DNA from 4 places in the Kitasatospora sp. NPDC096147 genome. Region 4 is predicted to be linked to each of the others. Evidence: riboswitches for the same ligand, from Rfam matches in the RefSeq annotation. Region 4 holds a riboswitch; each other region holds the start of a gene.
The links. A riboswitch is a leader RNA that binds a small molecule or an ion and turns the genes downstream of it on or off. The one in region 4 is predicted to bind cobalamin.
Positions count from the first base shown of each region.

Region 1: linked by a shared signal. The riboswitch ahead of ACIRBX_RS23960 (peptidase) and the one ahead of ACIRBX_RS27515 (cobalamin biosynthesis protein) in region 4 are both predicted to bind cobalamin.
Region 2: linked by a shared signal. The riboswitch ahead of ACIRBX_RS24160 (CoA-acylating methylmalonate-semialdehyde dehydrogenase) and the one ahead of ACIRBX_RS27515 (cobalamin biosynthesis protein) in region 4 are both predicted to bind cobalamin.
Region 3: linked by a shared signal. The riboswitch ahead of cobN (cobaltochelatase subunit CobN) and the one ahead of ACIRBX_RS27515 (cobalamin biosynthesis protein) in region 4 are both predicted to bind cobalamin.

Region 1 is NZ_JBIWFX010000008.1:10,458-15,591, forward strand. Features, by position in the region: gene cobF (precorrin-6A synthase (deacetylating)) at 148-906, opposite strand; cobalamin riboswitch at 1,091-1,210, shown strand; gene ACIRBX_RS23960 (peptidase) at 1,315-2,367, shown strand; gene ACIRBX_RS23965 (flagellar hook-length control protein FliK) at 2,395-2,841, shown strand; gene ACIRBX_RS23970 (3-hydroxybutyryl-CoA dehydrogenase) at 2,950-3,816, opposite strand; gene aceB (malate synthase A) at 3,849-5,134, opposite strand, start outside.
Region 2 is NZ_JBIWFX010000008.1:61,164-66,297, reverse strand. Features, by position in the region: gene ACIRBX_RS24165 (hypothetical protein) at 169-900, opposite strand; cobalamin riboswitch at 1,066-1,259, shown strand; gene ACIRBX_RS24160 (CoA-acylating methylmalonate-semialdehyde dehydrogenase) at 1,464-2,963, shown strand; gene ACIRBX_RS24155 (acyl-CoA dehydrogenase family protein) at 2,960-4,111, shown strand; gene ACIRBX_RS24150 (enoyl-CoA hydratase/isomerase family protein) at 4,111-5,134, shown strand, end outside.
Region 3 is NZ_JBIWFX010000004.1:488,801-493,934, reverse strand. Features, by position in the region: gene ACIRBX_RS16425 (precorrin-8X methylmutase) at 1-194, opposite strand, end outside; gene ACIRBX_RS16420 (cobalamin biosynthesis protein CobG) at 191-1,432, opposite strand; cobalamin riboswitch at 1,590-1,712, shown strand; gene cobN (cobaltochelatase subunit CobN) at 1,832-5,134, shown strand, end outside.
Region 4 is NZ_JBIWFX010000010.1:83,537-88,670, forward strand. Features, by position in the region: gene ACIRBX_RS27500 (alpha/beta hydrolase family protein) at 1-424, opposite strand, end outside; gene ACIRBX_RS27505 (helix-turn-helix domain-containing protein) at 532-1,224, opposite strand; gene ACIRBX_RS27510 (YidB family protein) at 1,679-2,122, opposite strand; cobalamin riboswitch at 2,266-2,400, shown strand; gene ACIRBX_RS27515 (cobalamin biosynthesis protein) at 2,492-3,448, shown strand; gene ACIRBX_RS27520 (cobyric acid synthase) at 3,445-4,965, shown strand; gene ACIRBX_RS27525 (putative cobaltochelatase) at 4,962-5,134, shown strand, end outside.

The DNA.
Region 1 (5,134 bases), on a different contig from region 4:
CGGTGGCGGTGGCCGGTCACCCGGTGGCTCGCACCACCGGGTGACCGGCCACCGCCGTACCCGCCCGGACCCCGCCGCCCGGACCCCGCCGCCCGGACCCGCCGCGGACTCACTGCCCGGACCCCGGCGCCCCGTCCTGAGCCGCCGTCACTTCCCGGTGCGGCGCAGCAGGTAGGTGTCCATGATCCAGCCCTTGCGCTCGCGCGCCCGTTCACGCGCCTCCCGAATCCGGGGCACCGCCTCGGCGAGCGGTCCGGCGTCGAGGATCTCGTCGGGGGTGCCTAGGTAGGCGCCGTAGAGGATCTCCAGCCCCTCGGGGTCGATCTCGGCGAACGCGGCGCGGCCGTCCAGCATCACCACCACGTCGTCCACCTGCTCCGGCATCCCGGCGGCCAGCCGACGCCCGGTGGTGATCTGCAGCGGACGGCCGACCCGGGTCAGCGTGGTGCGGTGCCGGGCGGCGAGCGCGGAGACGCTGCTGATCCCGGGGATCACCTCGTACCCGAAGGACTGCCGGCCGCGGCCCAGCACGTCCTCCACCACCGCGATCACGCTGTCGTACAGGCTCGGATCGCCCCAGACCAGGAAGGCCCCGGTGCCGTTCTCGCCGAGGTGCTCGGCGATCAGTCCCTCGACCAGGTCGGCCCGGCGGGTGCGCCAGTCGTCCACCGCCTCCCGGTAGGCGGGGGTGGTCCGGTCGCGTTCCGCGTCCGGCACCGCCACCACCCGGTGGCCCGGGGCGGCGTGCTCGGTGAGGATGCGGCGGCGCAGGTCGATCATCTCCTTCCGTTCCTCGGGCTTGTCGAGGAGGAAGAAGACCTCGGTGCGGGCGATGGCCTTCGCGGCCTGGAGGGTGAGGTGGTCGGGGTCGCCGGCACCGATGCCGATGATCAGGATCTGTCGCATGCCCCGATTCTCCCCCGGCCGGGCACCCGGGCAGGCCACCCCGGGGACGGTGCCGGTGCGGTGCCGGGACGGGCCGGGACCGGAGCAGGTCGGGCCGGGCCGGGCCGGGCCGGGTCGGGTCGGGCTGCCGGTGTGACGCACTCGGCCCTTGACCCCGGGATTTCGGCGCCGGGATGATGGGCCGTCAACTCTCGACTCCGCCGCTGGGGGAAGCCGGTCCGAAACCGGCGCTGACCCGCAACGGTAGGTCGCCGACCCCGGTCGGCGGCGAGCCCGGATACCCGGCTGCGGAGGTGTACCGCCAACTCCTCCCGTCGTGGTCTGCGGGCCGGAGCCCCGTGGGCTGCCCCGAGGTCTCTCTCGGGCAGGCCCTCCGGGCCCCTGCGTCCAGGCCCGGAAAGGCAGTTCATGCCCGCGCTCCGCCGCTCCCTGGGCCTGTTCGCGACCGCCGCGCTCGCCCTCGCCGCCACCCTGCCGACCGTCACCGCCGCACAGGCCACCTCCGGCTCCGGCGCCACCATCCGCCCTGATGCCGCTGCCGCCGGCTGGCTGGCCCGCCAGTTGGTGAACGGCGACCACTTCGAGTCGGTCTTCGACGGCACGGCCTACCCGGACCAGGGTCTGACCGTGGACGCCGTGCTCGCCTTCGCCGCCGCCCACAGCTCCGACCAGGCCGCCGCCCGGGCCACCGCCTGGCTGGCCCAGCCCGCCAACACCACCGGCTACGTCGGCGACGGCACCACCGAGGCGTACGCGGGGGCCACGGCCAAGCTGCTGCTGGCCGCCCAGGTGCGGGGGGCGAACCCGGCCTCGTTCGGCGGGGTGGACCTGCCGGGGCAGCTGCGCGGCCTCCAGACGCCGTCCGGCCGGTTCTCCGACCGCTCCCAGTGGGGCGACTACAGCAACAACTTCGGCCAGGCCCTGGCCGTCATAGCACTCAAGCGCACTCCGGCCGGCGCGCCGACCGCCGCCGTGGACTTCCTGGCCTCCACCCAGTGCGCGGACGGCGGCTTCCCGGTCGCCCTCGGGCAGCCGGCCTGCACCAGCGACCCGGACGCCACCGCCCTCGCCGTCCAGGCACTGGCCGCCACCGGCCGTACGGCCAAGGCCAGTTCGGGTCTCGGCTGGCTGACCGCGCACCAGAACGCGGACGGTGGCTTCGCCGCCGCCGGGGCCACCGCCTCCAACGCCAACAGCACCGGGCTGGCCACCGCCGCACTGCTCTCGAACGGCCGCTACGGGGCCGGTCTCAAGGGCTGGAGCAGCCTGGTCAAGCTCCAGCAGGGCTGCTCGGCCACCGCCGTCAACCGGGGTGCGGTCGCCTACGACGCCACCGGCTTCAACGCCGCCACCGCGAACCGGGCCACCGCGCAGGCCGTGCTCGGCCTCGCCGGCAGCTCGCTGGCCACCCTCTCCGCACACGGCGCCCGCCCGGACGCGCCCACCCTCGCCTGCCGCTGAGCCCTCCTCCGAAAGGACCGTCACACCATGCTGACCAGAAGGACGTTCGGTGCCACCGCCCTGGCCGCCGGCCTGCTCGCCGCCTCGGCGGTGGTGACCGCCACCCCCGCCCAGGCCGCTGCCTGCTCCGGCACCTCCGGGGTCACGGTGGTGGTCGACTTCACCGCCGTGGGCGGCGGCATCCAGACCGGCTGTGCCCCGGGTGACCCGGCCAGCGGCCTGGCCGCGCTGACCGGCGCGGGCTTCTCCTACGCGTTCCACCCGCGCTTCCCGGGCTTCGTCTGCAAGATCAACAGCCTGCCGACCACCTGCACCAACCCGACCGGCTCGGCCTACTGGTCCTACTGGCACGCCCAGCACGGCACCCCGTGGGTCTACAGCAACCTGGGCGGCGCCTCCTACGACCCCGCCCCCGGCGACGTCGAGGGCTGGTCCTTCGGCGCGGGCACCCAGCCGGGCATCACTGCCCCCTGACGCCCCGTCCGGCATCGGCGGCCACCCGAGCGCACCGGTGCCCCGGCCCTCCGCGACGGAGGCCGGGGCACCGGCGGGTCCGGGCCCGGTGGGGCGGGCCGGGCCGGGTCAGGCCGCCGGGTGCGGGTGGAAGCCGCGTCCGCTCTTGCGGCCCAGCAGGCCCGCCTCCACCATCCGGGCCAGCAGCGGCGGCGGCGCGTAGAGCGGCTCCTTGTACTCGTCGTACAGCGACTGCGCGATCGCCTGGACGGTGTCCAGCCCGATCAGGTCGGCGAGTTGGAGCGGGCCCATCGGGTGGGCGCAGCCGTGCACCATGCCCGCGTCGATGTCCTCGGCGGAGGCGTGACCGCCCTCGGCCATCCGGATCGCGGCGAGCAGGTACGGCACCAGCAGCGCGTTGACCACGAAGCCGGCCCGGTCCCGGGAGCGGATCACGTGCTTGCCGAGGGTGCCGGCGGCGAAGGCGGCGATCCGCTCGGTGACCTCGAGGTCGGTGTGCAGCGAGCTGACCACCTCGACCAGCGGCATGACCGGCGCCGGGTTGAAGAAGTGCAGGCCCAGCACGTGGGTGGGCCGTCCGGTGGCGATGCCGAGGCGGGTGACCGGGATGGCGGAGGTGTTGGTGGCCAGCACCGCCCGCTCGTCGGCCAGGATCTTGTCCAGGCTGCCGAGCACCCCGGTCTTCACCGACTCGTCCTCGACCACCGCCTCGACCACCAGCTGACGGTCCGCCAGCGCCTCCAGGTCGTCGGCGAAGAGCAGGTGGGCCCAGGCGTCGGTGCGCTGCCGCTCGTCGAGCCGGCCGCGCTCGGCGGCCCGGTGCAGGGAGCGGTCGATCCGGGCCCGGGCGGCCCGGAGGGCGGCCGGGTCGCGTTCGCAGACCACGGTGTCCAGCCCGGCCCGGGCGAAGACCTCGGCGATGCCGGCGCCCATCTGCCCGGCGCCGACCACGGCCACGCGGCGGATCTCGTTCACGGTGCTGCCTCTCTGACGGTGTTCGGGCCCGGTCAGGCCGGGGTGACGGTGCGCACCAGGTGGCGGGCGTAGGCGGCGGTGGTGAGGAAGGGCGGCAGGTCGTCGCCGAGCGCGGTCTCCTCCAGCACCCGGACGGCCTCGTCCAGCAACTCCGGGTCCGCTCCCTCGGTGAGCATCAGGGCCCGCTCCCGGTCGATCTGGCGCCGGACGGCGCCCGCCGTGGCCAGGGTGCCGCCGGCCAGCCGCGCGCAGTGGTGCTGCCACTGCCAGAGCTGGCAGCGGGCGATCTCGGCGGTGGCCACGTCCTCCATCAGGCCGAAGACGGCGACCGCGCCGCTGCCGCCGAGCCAGGCGGTGAGGTAGCGCAGGGCGACCGCCACGTTGGCGCGCAGGCCCTGCTCGGTGGGCAGACCCACCGTCAGGCGGTGCACGCCGAGTAGGTCGGCGGCGGTGACCTCGACGTCCTCCCGGCTGCGGTCGAGCTGGTGCGGGTGCTCGCCCAGCACCGCGTCGAAGGCCGTCCGGCAGGTCTCCACCAGGGCCGGGTGGGCGACCCAGGAGCCGTCGAAGCCGTCACCGGCCTCGCGCTCCTTGTCGAGTCGGACCTTGGTGAGCGCCACCTCGTTGGCCGCCGGGTCGCGCTGCGGGATCGCGGCGGCCATCCCGCCGATGGCGTGCGCGCCGCGCCGGTGGCAGGTGCGGACCAGCAGGTCGGTGTAGGCGCGCAGGAAGGGCTGGGTCATGGTCAGCGAGGAGCGGTCCGGGAGCACGTAGCGCGGGCCGTGCTGGGCGAAGTTCTTGATCAGACTGAACAGGTAGTCCCACCGGCCCGCGTTCAACCCGGCCGCGTGGTCCCGGAGTTCGTAGAGGATCTCGTCCATCTCGAAGGCGGCGGTGATGGTCTCGATCAGCACGGTCGCCCGGATGGTGCCGTGCGGGATGCCCAGCTCGGCCTGGGCGTACGAGAAGATCTCGTTCCAGAGCCGGGCCTCCAGGTGATTCTCCAGCTTGGGGAGGTAGAAGTACGGGCCGTGGCCGCGGTCGATCTGGCGCCGCCCGTTGTGGAAGAGGTAGAGGCCGAAGTCGACCAGGGCCGCGACCGCCGGGCGGCCGTCGATCAGCAGGTGGGCCTCGTCCAGGTGCCAGCCCCGGGGCCGGACCACGATGGTGGCGGGTGCGTCGCCGATCCGGTAGCGCTTCCCCTCCGGGGTGTGGTCGTCGATCCGGCGCTCGATCGCGTCGACCAGGTTGAGCTGACCGTTGATCAGGTTGTGCCAGGTGGGGGCGGTGGCGTCCTCGAAGTCGGCGAGCCAGACCC
Region 2 (5,134 bases), on a different contig from region 4:
GAATCTGAGATTCATGGGACGTGCCTCTGCCTGCTTGGGCTACCCCGGCCCGTGTGGTGCCGGGGGAGGGAGTCGAACCCCCACTGTCATCCCGTGGTCAGCTTCAACATCAGTTTCAGCTTGCGCTCTTCAGCGCACCCCCCGCTCGCACGGGGGGCGATCGTGGGGCTACCGGAACAGGTAGCCGAACACCGCGTCGCCGATCCGCTCGTCGGTGACCTCGGTGTTGTTGGCCTCCTCGCGGGCGTACTTGACGGCCTGCTGGAGCTTCTCCAGACGCTCCGTCAGTTCGTTGACCCGGCGGGCCGGCAGGGCGCCGGAGAACTTCACGGTCGTCCAGTAGCCGACCGGGACGTCCTCGTAGTACACCTCGACCTGGGCCGGGTGCTTCTCGGTGGCCTCGGCCTTGACGTGGTTGCGCGGCACCTTCTTGGTGCGGATGGTGCGCACCGCGTCGGTCTTCCAGGAGTCCGTCGACGGGTCGAGGTTCCACGACTCGGCGGCGTCCAGCACCGGCAGCTTGCGGACGAAGGTGTGGAGGTCGGTGAGCTGCTTCTCCAGGAAGAGCAGGTACGGCACGGGGACGGCGGCCAGCAGGACGGTGCCGTCCACCACCACGTCGGCGGCGGCCGTCCGGTTCGCCCAGTCCTTGGTGGCGGTCACGTCGAACAGCCGGGTCAGCGTCGCGGCGGTGCTGCGCAGCACGTCCTCGGCCTTCACCTGCACCCGGGTCGACTCGGGCGGCAGCTGCTCGCCCTCCTCGTCCTTCGGCTGGTAGGTCCGGGCGATGCCGGCCAGCAGGGCCGGCTTCTGCAGGTCGTGGTGGGCCTGCGTCAACTCCTGGAAGGACTTGGACTTGACGCCCTTTTCGACGGCGATGATCTGATTCAGCTTCGGCACGTCACGGAAGCTACCAGCAATCCCCGAGCCGCTCCGGTGAATTATTCGAACGGCCCCGGCCGGGCACCCCCGGGCCCGCCCACCCGCCTGGCCGTTCGCGCGGCCGCCCGAGCGTGAGCCGAGCTGACACGCCGTCACCCTCCGGGGCGGGCCCCCTGGACTTACTAGGACGTCCGACTATATGGTCGTCGGCAGGTCCGTGGTGTCAGGGAAGCCGGTGCGATTCCGGCGCGGTCCCGCCACTGTGACCGGGGAGTCCGTCCTCGTACGACGTACGGCCACTGGCAGCCAGCCGGGAAGGCCCGAGGACGGGCGGTGATCCGGGAGTCAGGATACCGGCCACGGATGGTTCGTGTTTTCCACGAGGATGGAGACGACACGCATGACTCCGGGCTGCTCCACGCACACCCCACCCGGCCGTCCCGTGCCGACCACCGGGACGCACCCGCGCTCCTGACGGCTCGTCACGGCCGTACGCTCCCGCGCGCACCACCGTGCGCCCGGGCGCTCCGCCGTGACCTCCACTCCTCCTCTCCGCCATCCCAGACGAGAGCAGGAATCCGATGGTCCGTGAACTGACCCACTTCGTCGCCGGCAAGCGCGTGCCCGGCACCTCCGGTCGCTCCGGCGACGTGCTCGACCCCAACACCGGGCTGGTCCAGGCCCGGGTGCCGCTGGCGAGCCGCGCCGAGGCCGAGGCCGCGATCGCCGACGCGGCCCAGGCCCAGCCCGAGTGGGCGGCCTGGAACCCGCAGCGCCGCGCCCGGGTGCTGCTGCGCTTCCTGGAGCTCGTCGACCGGGAGAAGGAGGAGCTGGCCCGGCTGCTCTCCTCGGAGCACGGCAAGACCGTGCCGGACGCCCTGGGCGACATCCAACGCGGCCTGGAGGTGGTCGAGTTCGCCGCCGGGGTGCCGCACCTGCTGAAGGGCGAGTTCACCGACAACGCGGGCACCGGCATCGACGTCTACTCGATGCGCCAGCCGCTCGGCGTGGTGGCCGGCATCACCCCGTTCAACTTCCCCGCGATGATCCCGCTCTGGAAGGCCGCCCCGGCGCTGGCCTGCGGCAACGCCTTCGTCCTCAAGCCCTCCGAGCGCGACCCCTCGGTGCCGCTGCGGCTGGCCGAGCTGTTCCTGGAGGCCGGGCTGCCGCCGGGCGTGCTGAACGTGGTGAACGGCGACAAGGAGGCCGTGGACGTCCTGCTCACCGACCCCCGGATCGAGGCCGTCGGCTTCGTCGGCTCCACCGCCGTGGCCGAGCACGTCTACACGACGGCCAGTGCGCACGGCAAGCGGGCCCAGTGCTTCGGCGGCGCCAAGAACCACATGGTGGTGATGCCGGACGCCGACCTCGACCAGGCGGTGGACGCCCTGATCGGCGCGGGGTACGGCTCGGCCGGCCAGCGCTGCATGGCCATCTCGGTCGCCGTGCCGGTCGGCGAGGAGACCGCCGACGCGCTGGTCGCCCGGCTGGTCGAGCGGATCGCCACCCTCCGGGTCGGCCGCTCCGACGACCCGGCCGCCGACTTCGGTCCGCTGGTCGGCCCGGACGCGCTGGCCCGGGTCCGCGAGTACATCGACCTCGGCGTCCGGGAGGGGGCCGAACTCGTGGTGGACGGACGGGACTTCACCCTGGAGGGGCACGAGGGCGGGTTCTTCCTCGGCGCCTCGCTGTTCGACCGGGTCACCCCCGAGATGCGGATCCACCGGGAGGAGATCTTCGGCCCGGTGCTCTCGGTGGTGCGCGCGGCCGACTACGAGGAGGCCCTGCGGCTGCCCAGCGAGCACGAGTACGGCAACGGGGTGGCCATCTTCACCCGGGACGGCGACACCGCCCGCGACTTCACCCGCCGGGTGAACACCGGCATGGTCGGCGTCAACGTGCCGATCCCGGTCCCCGTCGGCTACCACACCTTCGGCGGCTGGAAGCGCTCCGCCTTCGGCGACCTCAACCAGTTCGGCCCGGACTCGATCCGCTTCTACACCCGCACCAGGACGGTGACTTCGCGCTGGCCCTCCGGCCTCAAGGACGGCGCCAGCTTCACCATCCCGACGATGGGATGAGCGCCGCCGTGCACGACCTGACCCCCGATCAGCTGGACATCGCGCGCGCGGTCCGCGGCTTCGCCGACGACTGCCTCGCCCCGTACGCCGAGGAGTGGGACCGCACCAAGCACTTCCCGGTGGACGTGCTGCGCAAGGCGGCCGGGCTCGGGCTCGGCGGCGTCTACGTCCGCGAGGACGTCGGCGGCTCCGAACTCACCAGGCTGGACGGCGTGGTGGCCTTCGAGGCGCTGGCCACCGGCTGCCCGTCGATCGCCGCCTACCTGTCCATCCACAACATGGTCGCCTGGATGATCGACCGCCACGGCACCGAGCCGCAGCGGGCCCGCTGGCTGCCCGGCCTCTGCTCCGCCGAGCAGCTCGGCAGCTACTGCCTGACCGAGCCGGGCGCCGGCTCCGACGCCGCCGCGCTCGCCACCCGGGCGGTGCGCGACGGCGACCACTGGGTGCTGGACGGCGTCAAGCAGTTCATCTCCGGCGCGGGCAGCGCCCAGGTCTACCTGGTGCTGGCCCGGACCGGCGGCCCCGGCCCGTCCGGCATCTCCGCCTTCGTGGTCGAACTCGGGGACGCCGGGCTGTCGTTCGGGCCGAACGAGCGGAAGATGGGCTGGAACGCCCAGCCCACCCGGCAGGTGGTGCTGGACGGTGTCCGGCTGCCCGCCGACCGGCTGCTCGGGGCGGAGGGCGAGGGATTCAAGATCGCCATGCGGGGCCTGGACGGCGGCCGGCTCGGCATCGCCGCCTGCTCGCTCGGCGGGGCCCGCAGCGCGCTGGAGCGCGCGACCGCCCACCTGGCCGGGCGCGAGGCGTTCGGTGCGCCGCTGCTGCACGCCCAGGCGTTGCAGTTCCGACTGGCCGACATGGCCACCGAGTTGGAGGCGGCCCGGGCCCTGCTCTGGCGGGCCGCCGCCGCGCTGGACCGGCGGGACCCGGAGGCCACCCGGCTGTGCGCGATGGCCAAGCGACTGGCCACCGACACCGGCTTCGAGGTGGCCAACCAGGCGCTCCAACTCCACGGCGGCTACGGCTACCTGGCCGAGTACGGCATCGAGAAGATCGTCCGCGACCTGCGGGTGCACCAGATCCTGGAAGGGACCAACGAGATCATGCGCGTCATCGTCGCTCGCGGCCTGACCGGAGCCGCCTGATGGCCACCGGGGAAGAGGTCCTGCTCGAACGGGACGGCCGGGTGGGCCGGATCGTGCTCAACCGGCCGAAGGCGCTGAACGCGCTCACCCACGGCATGGTGCTGACCGTCGCGGCGGCCCTGGACGCCTGGGAGCACGACGCCTCGGTGGCCACCGTGGTGATCACCGGAGCGGGGGAGCGCGGCCTCTGCGCGGGTGGTGACATCGTCGCCATCCACCGGGCCGCGACCGGCGGGGACCCGCTCGCCGCCGAGGAGTTCTGGCGGGAGGAGTACCGGCTGAACGCCCGGATCGCCCGCTACCCGAAGCCCTACGTCGCCGTGATGGACGGCATCGTGATGGGCGGCGGGGTCGGTGTCTCGGCCCACGGCAGCGTACGGATCGTCACCGAGCGGACCAGGATCGCCATGCCGGAGACCGGCATCGGCTTCGTCCCGGACGTCGGCGGCAGCTACCTGCTCGGCCTCGCCCCCGGCGAGCTGGGCACCCATCTCGCCCTCACGGCGGGCTCGGTGGGCGCCGGCGACGCCCTGCTCTGCGGGCTGGCCGACCACTTCGTGCCCGCCGACCGGCTGCCTGCCCTGCTGGCCGACCTGGCGCGGCTGCCTGTGCACGAGGCACTGGAGCGGCACGTCACCGAGCCGCCCGCCGCACCGCTGGCCGGGGAGCGCGGCTGGATCGACGCCTGCTACGCGGCCGACACCGTGCCGCAGGTGCTGGCCCGGCTGCTGGCGAGCGACCATCCGGCGGCCAAGGAGGCGGCCGAGCGGATCGCGGCCCACTCGCCCACCGCCGTCACCGTCGCGCTCGCCGCGCTGCGCCGGGCCCGCACGCTCGGCCCGCTGGAGGCGGTGCTGGACCAGGAGTTCCGGACCTCCTGCGCCGCGCTGGCCACCCCGGACCTGGCCGAGGGCATCCGGGCTCAGGTGATCGACAAGGACCGCACCCCGCACTGGAGTCCGGCCGCCCTCGCGGCCGTGACCGAGCAGGAGGTCGAGCGCCACTTCGCCCCGCTGGGCGAGC
Region 3 (5,134 bases), on a different contig from region 4:
GCGGCGCGCGCGTCGGCCACCACCTCCGGCGACCAGAGCAGGTCCTTCACCAGGTCGGTCATGCCGCAGGCGTGGATCATCCGGACCGCGACCTGGGCCACGTCGGTCGGCAGGTGGGCCAGTTCGGCCTCGCGCCGGATGGTGGCAAAGGACTCGCGGTAGATGGCCGCGCCGTCCTTCTCGTACTCGATCACTTGGTCCTCCGGGCCCCGGCTGCCGCCGGGGCCATCTGTTCGGTCGTCAGGTCCTGCGTGGTGGTCTTGCCGGAAATCCGATGGGCCGTCACCCGGTAGGTGGCCGGGCCGCTGGCCAGCACGTCCACCCACTCCCCGCCGGGGTGGCCGCACCGCCGCTCGCAGCCGGACCAGTGCACCGGCAGTCCGGGCGCACCGGCTCCGTCCAGGGCCCGGGCCGCGTCCGCCCGGACGTCGGCGAGCGACTTGGCGCAGCCGGGGGCGCCGGTGCAGGCGGTGGCCAGCTCCCAGGGCGTACCGGGCGTCAGGCGCAGCCCCGCGGCGGCCAGTTCGCCGGCCGCGCCGGGCAGCGCACCCGGGAGGACGACACTGCGCCAGGGCGTGATCCGCAGCTCACCGGCCGAGGCGGCGGAGGCGGCGGCCAGCGCCCGCCACTGGGCGGCGCCCAGGCTGCCGAACCGCGTCCCGGCCACCAGCCCGCCGGCGAACGGACCCACCTCGGGGGCGCCGCCCGCGCGGCGCGGCAGCGGCTCGGCACCCGGGTCGAGCAGCCCGGCCGCCTCCCGGACGAACCAGGCCTTCACCCCGGCCGCCGCGACCGCCGCCAGGAACTCCCCGGCTGCCGCGACCGCCGCCGCCGGGGCCTGCCCGGGGGCGATCCGGCGGGCGGTGGCGGCCCGGCCCAGGCGCAGCAGCGCGCCGCCGTCCGGCGTTGCGATCAACGTCACATCGGCGTCCAGCGCGGCCACGTCGCCCCGGCCGTCGTCGAGTACGAAGAGGAACAGCCCGGCCAGCCCGGCGGCCGGAGCACTGGCGCACAGCCGGGCGTCCAGCTCGCGCGTCCAGGCCCGGACGTCGGCGTGGCCGAGGCCGTCCAGGCCGGAGAGCGGGGAGGCGATCACGTTGCGGACCCGCTCGTGGGTCTCCGAGGGGAGCAGCCCGGCGGCCCGCAGCCGGGCCCCGAGCCCGGCGCCCGCGTCGTCGGCCAGACCGCGCAGCTGGACGTTGCCGCGCGAGGTCAGTTCCAGCCGCCCGTCGCCGAGTTGCTCGGCCGCCTCGGCCAGCGCGAGGGCCTGAGCGGTCGTCAGCAGTCCCCCGGGGATCCGCACCCGGGCCAGCGCGCCGTCGTCGGCCCGGTGCAGCCGCAGGGCACCCGGGCAGGCGTCACCCCGGTCGCGGTCGGGCGCGCCGGGGCGTGGCCCGGCGACGGGTGGCGTGGGTGGCATGGCGGCGAGCATACCCACGTTCCGCCGGTTTGCTCCTGTCCGCTGCGTCACGTCCGAGCGGGCCCGCTCCGCCGCTGATCAGGATCGTCGGGGTCATCCGACGGACCTTCGGGACCCTGGTCCGCTCCCGGGGAGCACCCCGTACGATGCTCCCCGGATGGGTGTACGCCCAGCCAACGCCAGCGACGGCGCCATGGGGAGGAAACCGGTGCGAATCCGGTGCGGTCCCGCCACTGTGACCACGGCCCGGCCGTGGGAGCCAGGAACTCCTGCCGTCCTCACACCAACCCGGGGCGCGGACCCCGAGGAAGGCTCCGCCATGCCCGTGCGCCGTACGCCCGCGCCCCGTCGCGCCGCCGTCCCCTCCTGCCCGCCGTCCCGGCGTGCCGTCACGGCCGGGAGGGCCCCCGCATGATCCTGCTCCTCTCCACCTCCGACACCGACCTGCTGAGCGCCCGCGCGTCCGGCGGTCCGGTCCCGTACCGGCTGGGGAACCCGGCCCGGCTCGGGGTGGACGACCTGCCCGCGCTGCTGGAGGGCACCGACCTGGTGGTGGTCCGCCTGCTCGGTGGCCGCCGGGCCTGGCAGGAGGGCCTGGACGCGCTGCTCGCCGGGCCCCGCCCGGTGGTGGTGCTGACCGGCGAACAGGCCCCGGACGCCCAGCTGATGGAGCTCTCCACCGTCCCGGCCGGCCTGGCCGCCGAGGCGCACGCCTACCTGGCCCACGGCGGCCCGGCGAACCTCGCCGAGCTCGCCTCCTTCCTCTCCGACACCGTGCTGCTCACCGGCCACGGTTTCGCGCCGCCCGCCTCGGCCCCGGCCTGGGGTCCGCTGGAGCGTCAGGCGGCCGACAACGACGGCCCCTTGGTGACGGTGCTCTACTACCGCGCCCACCACATGAGCGGGAACACCGCCTTCGTGGAGACCCTCTGCCGGGCGATCGAGGCCAAGGGCGCCCGCGCCAAGGCGCTGTACTGCGCCTCGCTGCGCGGCGCCGAGCCGGAGCTGCTGGCCGAGCTGGCGCAGGCCGACGCGCTGGTCACCACCGTGCTGGCGGCCGGCGGCACCCGCCCGGCCGACGCCCAGGCCGGCGGCGACGAGGACGCCTGGGACGCCGGTGCACTGGCCGACCTGGACCGCCCGATCCTCCAGGCACTCTGCCTGACCTGGTCGCGCGAGCAGTGGGAGGCCAGCGACGACGGGCTCTCCCCGCTGGACACCGCCACCCAGATCGCCGTGCCGGAGTTCGACGGCCGCCTGATCACCGTGCCGTTCTCCTTCAAGGAGCTGGACGCCGACGGCCTGACCGTCTACGCGGCCGACGCCGAGCGGGCCGCCCGGGTGGCCGGCATCGCGGTCGCCCACGCGAGGCTGCGTCACGTCCCGGCCGCCGAGCGGCGGTTGGCCCTGGTGCTGTCCGCCTACCCGACCAAGCACGCCCGGGTGGGCAACGCGGTCGGCCTGGACACCCCCGCCTCGGCGATGCGGCTGCTGGCCCGGCTGCGGGCCGAGGGCATGGACATCGGCACCGAGGTGCCGGGCCTGGACCTGACCGGCGACGGCCACGAGGGCGACGAGCTGATCCACGCCCTGATCGCGGCCGGCGGCTACGACCAGGACTGGCTGACGGACGACCAGCTCGCCCGGAATCCGGTGCGCATCCCGGCCGCCGACTACCGCCGCTGGTACGCCGAGCTGCCGCAGGGCCTGCGCGAGCAGGTCGAGGAGCACTGGGGCCCGGCCCCGGGCAACCTCTACGTCGACCACTCGCGGAACCCGGACGGCGACATCGTGCTGGCCGCGATCCGCTCCGGGAACCTCCTGGTCCTGATCCAGCCGCCGCGCGGCTTCGGCGAGAACCCGGTGGCGATCTACCACGACCCGGACCTGCCGCCGAGCCACCACTACCTGGCCGCCTACCGCTGGATCGAGGCCGCCCAGGCCGACGGCGGCTTCGGCGCCCACGCCGTGGTGCACCTCGGCAAGCACGGGAACCTGGAGTGGCTGCCCGGCAAGACCGCCGCGCTCTCCGCCGAGTGCGGGCCGGACGCGGTGCTCGGTGACCTGCCGCTGGTCTACCCCTTCCTGGTCAACGACCCGGGCGAGGGCACCCAGGCCAAGCGCCGGGCGCACGCCACCCTGGTCGACCACCTGGTGCCGCCGATGGCCCGGGCCGACTCCTACGGCGACATCGCGCGGCTGGAGCAGCTGCTCGACGAGCACTCGAACATCGCCGCGATGGACCCGGCCAAGCTGCCCGCCATCCGGGCGCAGATCTGGACCCTGATCCAGGCCGCCAAGCTGGACCACGACCTCGGCCTGGACGAGCGCCCCGAGGACGACGGCTTCGACGACTTCCTGCTGCACGTCGACGGCTGGCTGTGCGAGATCAAGGACGTCCAGATCCGGGACGGCCTGCACGTGCTCGGCCAGGCCCCGGCCGGCGAGGACCGGGTCAACATCGTGCTGGCCATCCTGCGGGCCCGGCAGATCTGGGGCGGCGTCAGCGCGCTGCCCGGCCTGCGCGAGGCGCTCGGCCTGGACGAGGCGGCGCTGACCCTGGGCGCCACCGACGCGGCCGAGGCGCAGGCCCGCGCCCTGGTCGAGGCGATGGAGGCCGAGGACTGGGCCCCGTCCGCGGTGGAGAAGGTGGCCGCCGGGCACCCGGAGGCGGTCCGCGAGGTGCTCGACTTCGCCGCCCGCGAGGTGGTCCCCCGGCTGACCGCCACCACCGACGAGCTGGACGCGGTGCTGCACGCGCTGCGCGGCGGCTTCGTCCCGGCCGGCCCCTCCGGCTCGCCGCTGCGCGGTCTGGTGAACGTGCTGCCGACCGGCCGCAACTTCTACTCCGTCGACCCGAAGGCGGTGCCCTCCAAGCTGGCCTGGGAGACCGGCCAGGCGCTGGCCCAGTCCCTGGTGGACCGCTACCAGGCGGACAACGACGGCGAGTTCCCGTCCTCGGTCGGCCTCTCGCTCTGGGGCACCAGCGCGATGCGCACCGCCGGTGACGACATCGCCGAAGCCTTCGCCCTGCTCGGTGTCCGCCCGGTCTGGGACGACGCCTCGCGCCGGGTCACCGGCCTGGAGCCGATCCCGCTGGAGGAGCTGGGCCGCCCCCGGATCGACGTCACCCTGCGGATCTCCGGCTTCTTCCGGGACGCCTTCCCGCACGTGGTCGCGCTGCTGGACGACGCCGTCCGGCTGGCGGCCCGTCAGGAGGAGACCGAGGCGGAGAACTTCGTCCGCGCCCACGTCCAGGCCGACCTGGCCGAGCACGGCGACGAGCGCAAGGCCACCACCCGGATCTTCGGCTCCCGCCCCGGCACCTACGGCGCGGGCCTGCTCCAGCTGATCGACAGCCGGGACTGGCGCACCGACGCCGACCTGGCCGAGGTCTACACGGTCTGGGGCGGCTACGCCTACGGCCGCGAGCTGAACGGCCGCCCGGCCCGGGAGGAGATGGAGACCGCCTACAAGCGGATCACCGTCGCGGCCAAGAACACCGACACCCGCGAGCACGACATCGCGGACTCGGACGACTACTTCCAGTACCACGGCGGCATGGTGGCCACCGTCCGGGCGCTCACCGGCAAGGCCCCGACCGCCTACATCGGCGACTCGACCCGCCCGGAGACGGTCCGCACCCGTACCCTCACCGAGGAGGCGGCCCGGGTGTTCCGCGCCCGGGTGGTGAACCCGCGCTGGATGGAGGCG
Region 4 (5,134 bases):
GGTCGCCGAGCTCGCCGAGCGCGATGGTGTCGGTGTAGCCGAGGTCGAGGGCGGAGCGCGGGTCCCCGGTGAGCACCCGTGGCGTGAACTCGACCTCGGTGCCCGGGTCCAGCGAGCCGCCGTCCACCTTCTCCAGCCGCCGGGTGACGGTCTGCGGCCCGGTGGCGAGCACCTCGCCGACCACCGCGTGCCCGCCGTTCGGCCACTCCAGCGCGTACCGGCCGGGCCGGGAGGTGGCCGTGGAGCGGGTGAGCACCACGCCGCCCGGGGCCAGGTCGTGCACCCGCAGCTCGGGAGCGCTGCCGGGCTCGGGCCGGCCGGGCTTCACCACGCCCTGGGAGGCCCGGCGGCCGATCAGCAGGACGGCCGCTCCACCGGCCCCGACGACGGTGGCGGCCACCATGGCCGCGGTTCCCCAACGCATGGCGCTCCCGGATGTACTCGGTACGGGTCTCGGACGTTGCGGTCCATTCGACCGGGGGCCGGGGCCCGGTGCCACCGGAGCGCCGCCGTAAGGGAGGAGACGGCGGGTCAGACCGGGAGGTCGGTGGGGTGACGGGACAGCAGCTGCCAGAACCGCTCCAGCGGCGGCAGGTCCGGCGGCTGCTCGGCGGCCGGGGTGGTGGCGGTGCCCCAGTGCTGCGGCACGACGTGGTCCTGCTGGAGCTCGGCGAGCACCTCCTCCAGCAGCGGACGCGGCAGCGGGACCAGCTTGGCGACCGGCTTCACCTGGCTCTGCCAGCGGCCGTCCACGCACTGGCGCAGGCACTTCTCCAAGGCGTCCTGACGGTGGGTCACCCGCGCGAAGGCCCGGAGGGTCAGGCCGAGCACCCGGGCCAGCTCGTAGGACTGCTCCGGGTCGCCGGGCCAACTGCCGGTCAGTTCGGCCTGCTCGTACGCCCGGAGGGTGATCCCGATCCGGCGGGCGGCCTGCTCCTGGCTCAGCTCCCTGGCCACCCGGAAGTCGCGCAGGCTGCCCGGGGCGGTGCCCATCAGCTGCGCGGGCGGGCACCACAGGGCTCGGGCCAGCGCGATGAACTCGGCCTCGTCCGGGCGGTACTCCCCGCTCTCCCAGCCGATCACGTGGGTGGGCAGCAGCCGCACCCCGTGGGCGGCCATCCCGGCCGCCACCTGCTCCGGGGTCAGCCCGAGGCCGGTCCGGTGGGCCCGTGCGGCGGCGGGCGAGAACGGGACCGGCGAGGGCGGGGGCGGTCTGCGGCGCATGCCCCAGACCGTAGGGGCGGCCGTGTCCGGGGCTGCACCCGCTGAACGCACGAACCGCGCTCCCGGGCCCGGGCGCGGGGTTGGAGCTTCACACCACCCCTGACGGGTGATCACCCGAGTCGGCTGGGAGATAACGACGGCGGGGCCGACACCGAGGCAGAACGCGAAGCCAGGCCCGGGGACAGAACGCGAGGCCAGGTACCGAGGCAGAACGTGCGGCCAGGGGCGGCGACAGAACGCGAGGCCGGGCACCGAGGCAGAACGTGCGGCCGGGGGCGCGAGGAACTGCGCGCAGGGGAACGGCAGCACCTGCAACTGACTGACGGTGGTTCAGTTGCACGTGCTGCCGTTCCCCTTCGCGCAGTTCCTCGCGCCCCCGGTGTAACCGAGTGCGTTCCTCGCGGCACCGGGGTGACCGCAGTGCGTTCCTCGCGAGGGCGGGGCGGCCGCGAGGTCAGTGGAGCTTGCCGAAGAGTTCCTCGATGGTGGCCGGGGTCGGCAGTTCGCCGTTCGGGGTGAGGCGGTCGACGGTGGCCGGGAGGTGGGTGGCGAGGGTGTCGGCGGCCTGGTCGGGGGTGATGCCGGCGTTGCGGGCCAGCATCTCGAGCTCGCCGGGCGGGAGGGCGGCGGCGAGTTCGGAGCCGGTGACCGGGTGGTTGTCCCCGGTGCCGACCCAGGACTTGGCCTGCATGCCGAGCCCGCCCTCCGTCAGCTGCTGGAGCAGGGCGCCGAGCCCGTTGCCGCGCCCGGCGCCGTTCGCGGCGAGCGAGCCGAGCAGGATGGAGAGCAGGTTGCCCGCGCTGCCGTTCCCGCCGCCGCTGCCACCGAGCAGGCCGCTGAGGAGTTTGCCGAGATCGGTCATCGCCGTCCTCTTGTTCTTCCGGGTCAGCCACGGCAACGCTGCCGCGCCACCGCCAGCCTGACCCGCCGCCGGGCGTGCTGCACGGTGGGGCGGGCGACCGTGTGACCAAACCCTCGACGGGCTTTGTTGACGCCCGGTCGAGGCCCGTGGTGGGATCTTTCAGCCAATCGGAGGCAAGCAGAGGAAGCCGGTGCGAATCCGGCGCGGTCCCGCCACTGTCACCGGGGAGCACGCTCGATCCATGGTCACGACGGCCCGCCCAGGCGGCTGTGGGAAGGCCCGAGGGTGTGTCCGACCCGGAAGCCAGGAGACTCTCACCCCCGTTACGTCGAGCCAGGGCGCGGACCCTGAGTGAGGACACGCACTGATGCCGCCTGCCCGGAGCCACGCCGACTCGCCCGCACCGTGCGTCGTCTGACCCCTTTTCTGCTGGGCACGGCGGCCGGCTACCTGGCGGACGCCCGCTTCGGTGACCCCCGGCGCGGCCATCCGGTGGCGCTGTTCGGCTCGGCCGCCACGGCGCTGGAGCGCCGGATCTGGCGCGACCACCGGGCGGTGGGTGCCGCGTACACCGCCGTCTGCGCGGGCGGCGTGGCCGCCGGGGCGGTGCTGGCCGGGCGGCTGGTGCGCCGCAGCCCGGTGGCCGAGGCCGCGCTGGCCGCTGCCGCGACCTTCACCGTGCTCGGCGGCAGCTCGCTGACCAGGGAGGCCCGGACCATCGGGGCGGCCCTGACGGCGGGTGATCTGACGGCGGCCCGGGAGCGCCTGCCGCACCTGTGCGGGCGGGACCCGAGCGGGCTGGACGGACAGCAGATCGCCCGTGCCGTGGTCGAGTCGGTGGCGGAGAACACCGCCGACGCGGTGGTGAACGCCCTGGTCTGGGGCGCGCTGGCGGGCACCCCTGGGCTGCTGGCCTTCCGGGCCGTCAACACGATGGACGCGATGGTCGGCCACCGCTCGCCGCGCCACCTGCGGTTCGGCTGGGCCTCGGCCCGGCTGGACGACCTGGCGGGCTGGCCGGGAGCCCGGCTGACCGCGCTGCTGACGGTGGCCGCCGCGCCGGAGCCGCGAACGGCCCGGCTGGTGTGGCGGCGTGACGGCGGATCACACCCGAGCCCGAACGCCGGGCAGGCGGAGTCGGCCTTCGCGGGCGCGCTGGGGGTGCGCCTCGGCGGCACCCTGCGGTACGGGGACCGCGTGGAGCACCGGCCGGTGCTCGGCGCCGAGCTGCGCCCCGTCGGCGTGCCGGACATCGAGCGGGCCTGCGCGCTGTCGCGCCGGGTCGGCGTGCTGGCGCTGGGCGCCGCGCTGCTCGGACGGACCGTCATCCACCGCACGCTGCACAGGAGGAGGAGCACATGAGCAACGCACTGCTGGTCGCCGGGACCACCTCGGACGCGGGCAAGAGCGTGGTGACGGCGGGCATCTGCCGCTGGCTGGCCCGGCAGGGGGTGCGGGTGGCCCCGTTCAAGGCGCAGAACATGTCGCTGAACTCCTTCGTCACCGCCGACGGCGCCGAGATCGGTCGGGCCCAGGCGATGCAGGCGCAGGCCGCCCGGGTGGAGCCGGAGGCGGCGATGAACCCGGTGCTGCTCAAGCCCGGGGCGGACGCCCGCAGCCAGGTGGTGCTGCTCGGCAAGCCGGTCGCCGAGGTCGGGGCGATGGACTACCGGGAGCGCAAGCCGTACCTGCTGGAGCGCTCGCTGGAGTGCCTGGCGGATCTGCGCAGCCGGTACGAGGTGGTGGTCTGCGAGGGCGCCGGCTCGCCGGCCGAGATCAACCTGCGGGACCGGGACATCGCCAACATGGGCCTGGCCACGGCGGCGAAGCTGCCGGTGGTGGTGGTCGGCGACATCGACCGGGGCGGGGTGTTCGCCGCGATGTACGGGACGCTGGCGCTGCTCTCGGCCGAGGACCAGGCGCTGGTGGCGGGCTGGTTCGTGAACAAGTTCCGGGGTGACGCGCGGCTGCTGGAGCCCGGGCTGCGGATGCTGCACGACCTGACGGGCCGTCCGGTGCTCGGCACCCTGCCGATGCTGCCGGGCCTGTGGCTGGACGCCGAGGACTCGCTGGACCTGACCACCGTGGTGGACCGGGGCGCGGTGCGCGGGCCGGTCGGCAAGGACGTGCTGCGGGTGGCCGTGGTGCGCTTCCCCCGGCTGTCGAACTTCACCGACCTGGACGCGCTGGCCCAGGAGCCGGGCGTGCTGGTGCGCTGGGCGACCAGGGCCGAGGAGTTGGCCGACGCGGATCTGGTGGTGCTGCCCGGCACCCGGGCCACCGTGGCCGACCTGGCCTGGCTGCGCGAGCGCGGCATCGAGCCGGTGCTGCGCGAGCGGGTGGCGGCCGGCCTGCCGGTGCTCGGGGTCTGCGGCGGGTACCAGATGCTCGGCCGGGAGATCGTCGACGAGGTGGAGTCGAAGGCCGGGCGGGTGGACGGTCTGGGGCTGCTGCCGACCCGGGTGGTGTTCGGCCGGGAGAAGGTGCTGGCCCGGCCGGTCGGCGAGGCGTTCGGCGAGCGGGTCGCGGGGTACGAGATCCACCACGGCGTGGTGACGGTGGAGGAGTCCGCCGAATCGTTCCTGGACGGCTGCCGGGTCGGGCCGGTGTACGGCACCACCTGGCACGGAGCGCTGGAGAACGACGGCTTCCGCCGGGAGCTGCTGCGGATGGTCGCCCGGCTGGCCGGGCGGGCGTTCGTGCCCGCGCCGGACACCTCGTTCGCGGCGGCCCGCGAGGAGCGCCTCGACCGGCTCGGGGACCTGATCGAGGAGCATGCCGACACGGATGCCCTGTGGAGAATGATCGAATCCGGCGCACCGGCCGGCCTGCCCTTCGTCCCGCCGGGGGCGCCGCACACCGTGGAGACCGAGCGATGACCGACGTGCGTTACCCCTTCACCGCGATCGTCGGGATGCCCGACCTGCGGCTCGGGCTGCTGCTGAACGCGGTCTCCCCCGCCGTCGGCGGGGTGCTGGTGCGCGGCGAGAAGGGCACCGCCAAGTCGACCATGGTCCGCGCGCTGGCCGGGCTGCTGCCGTCGATCAC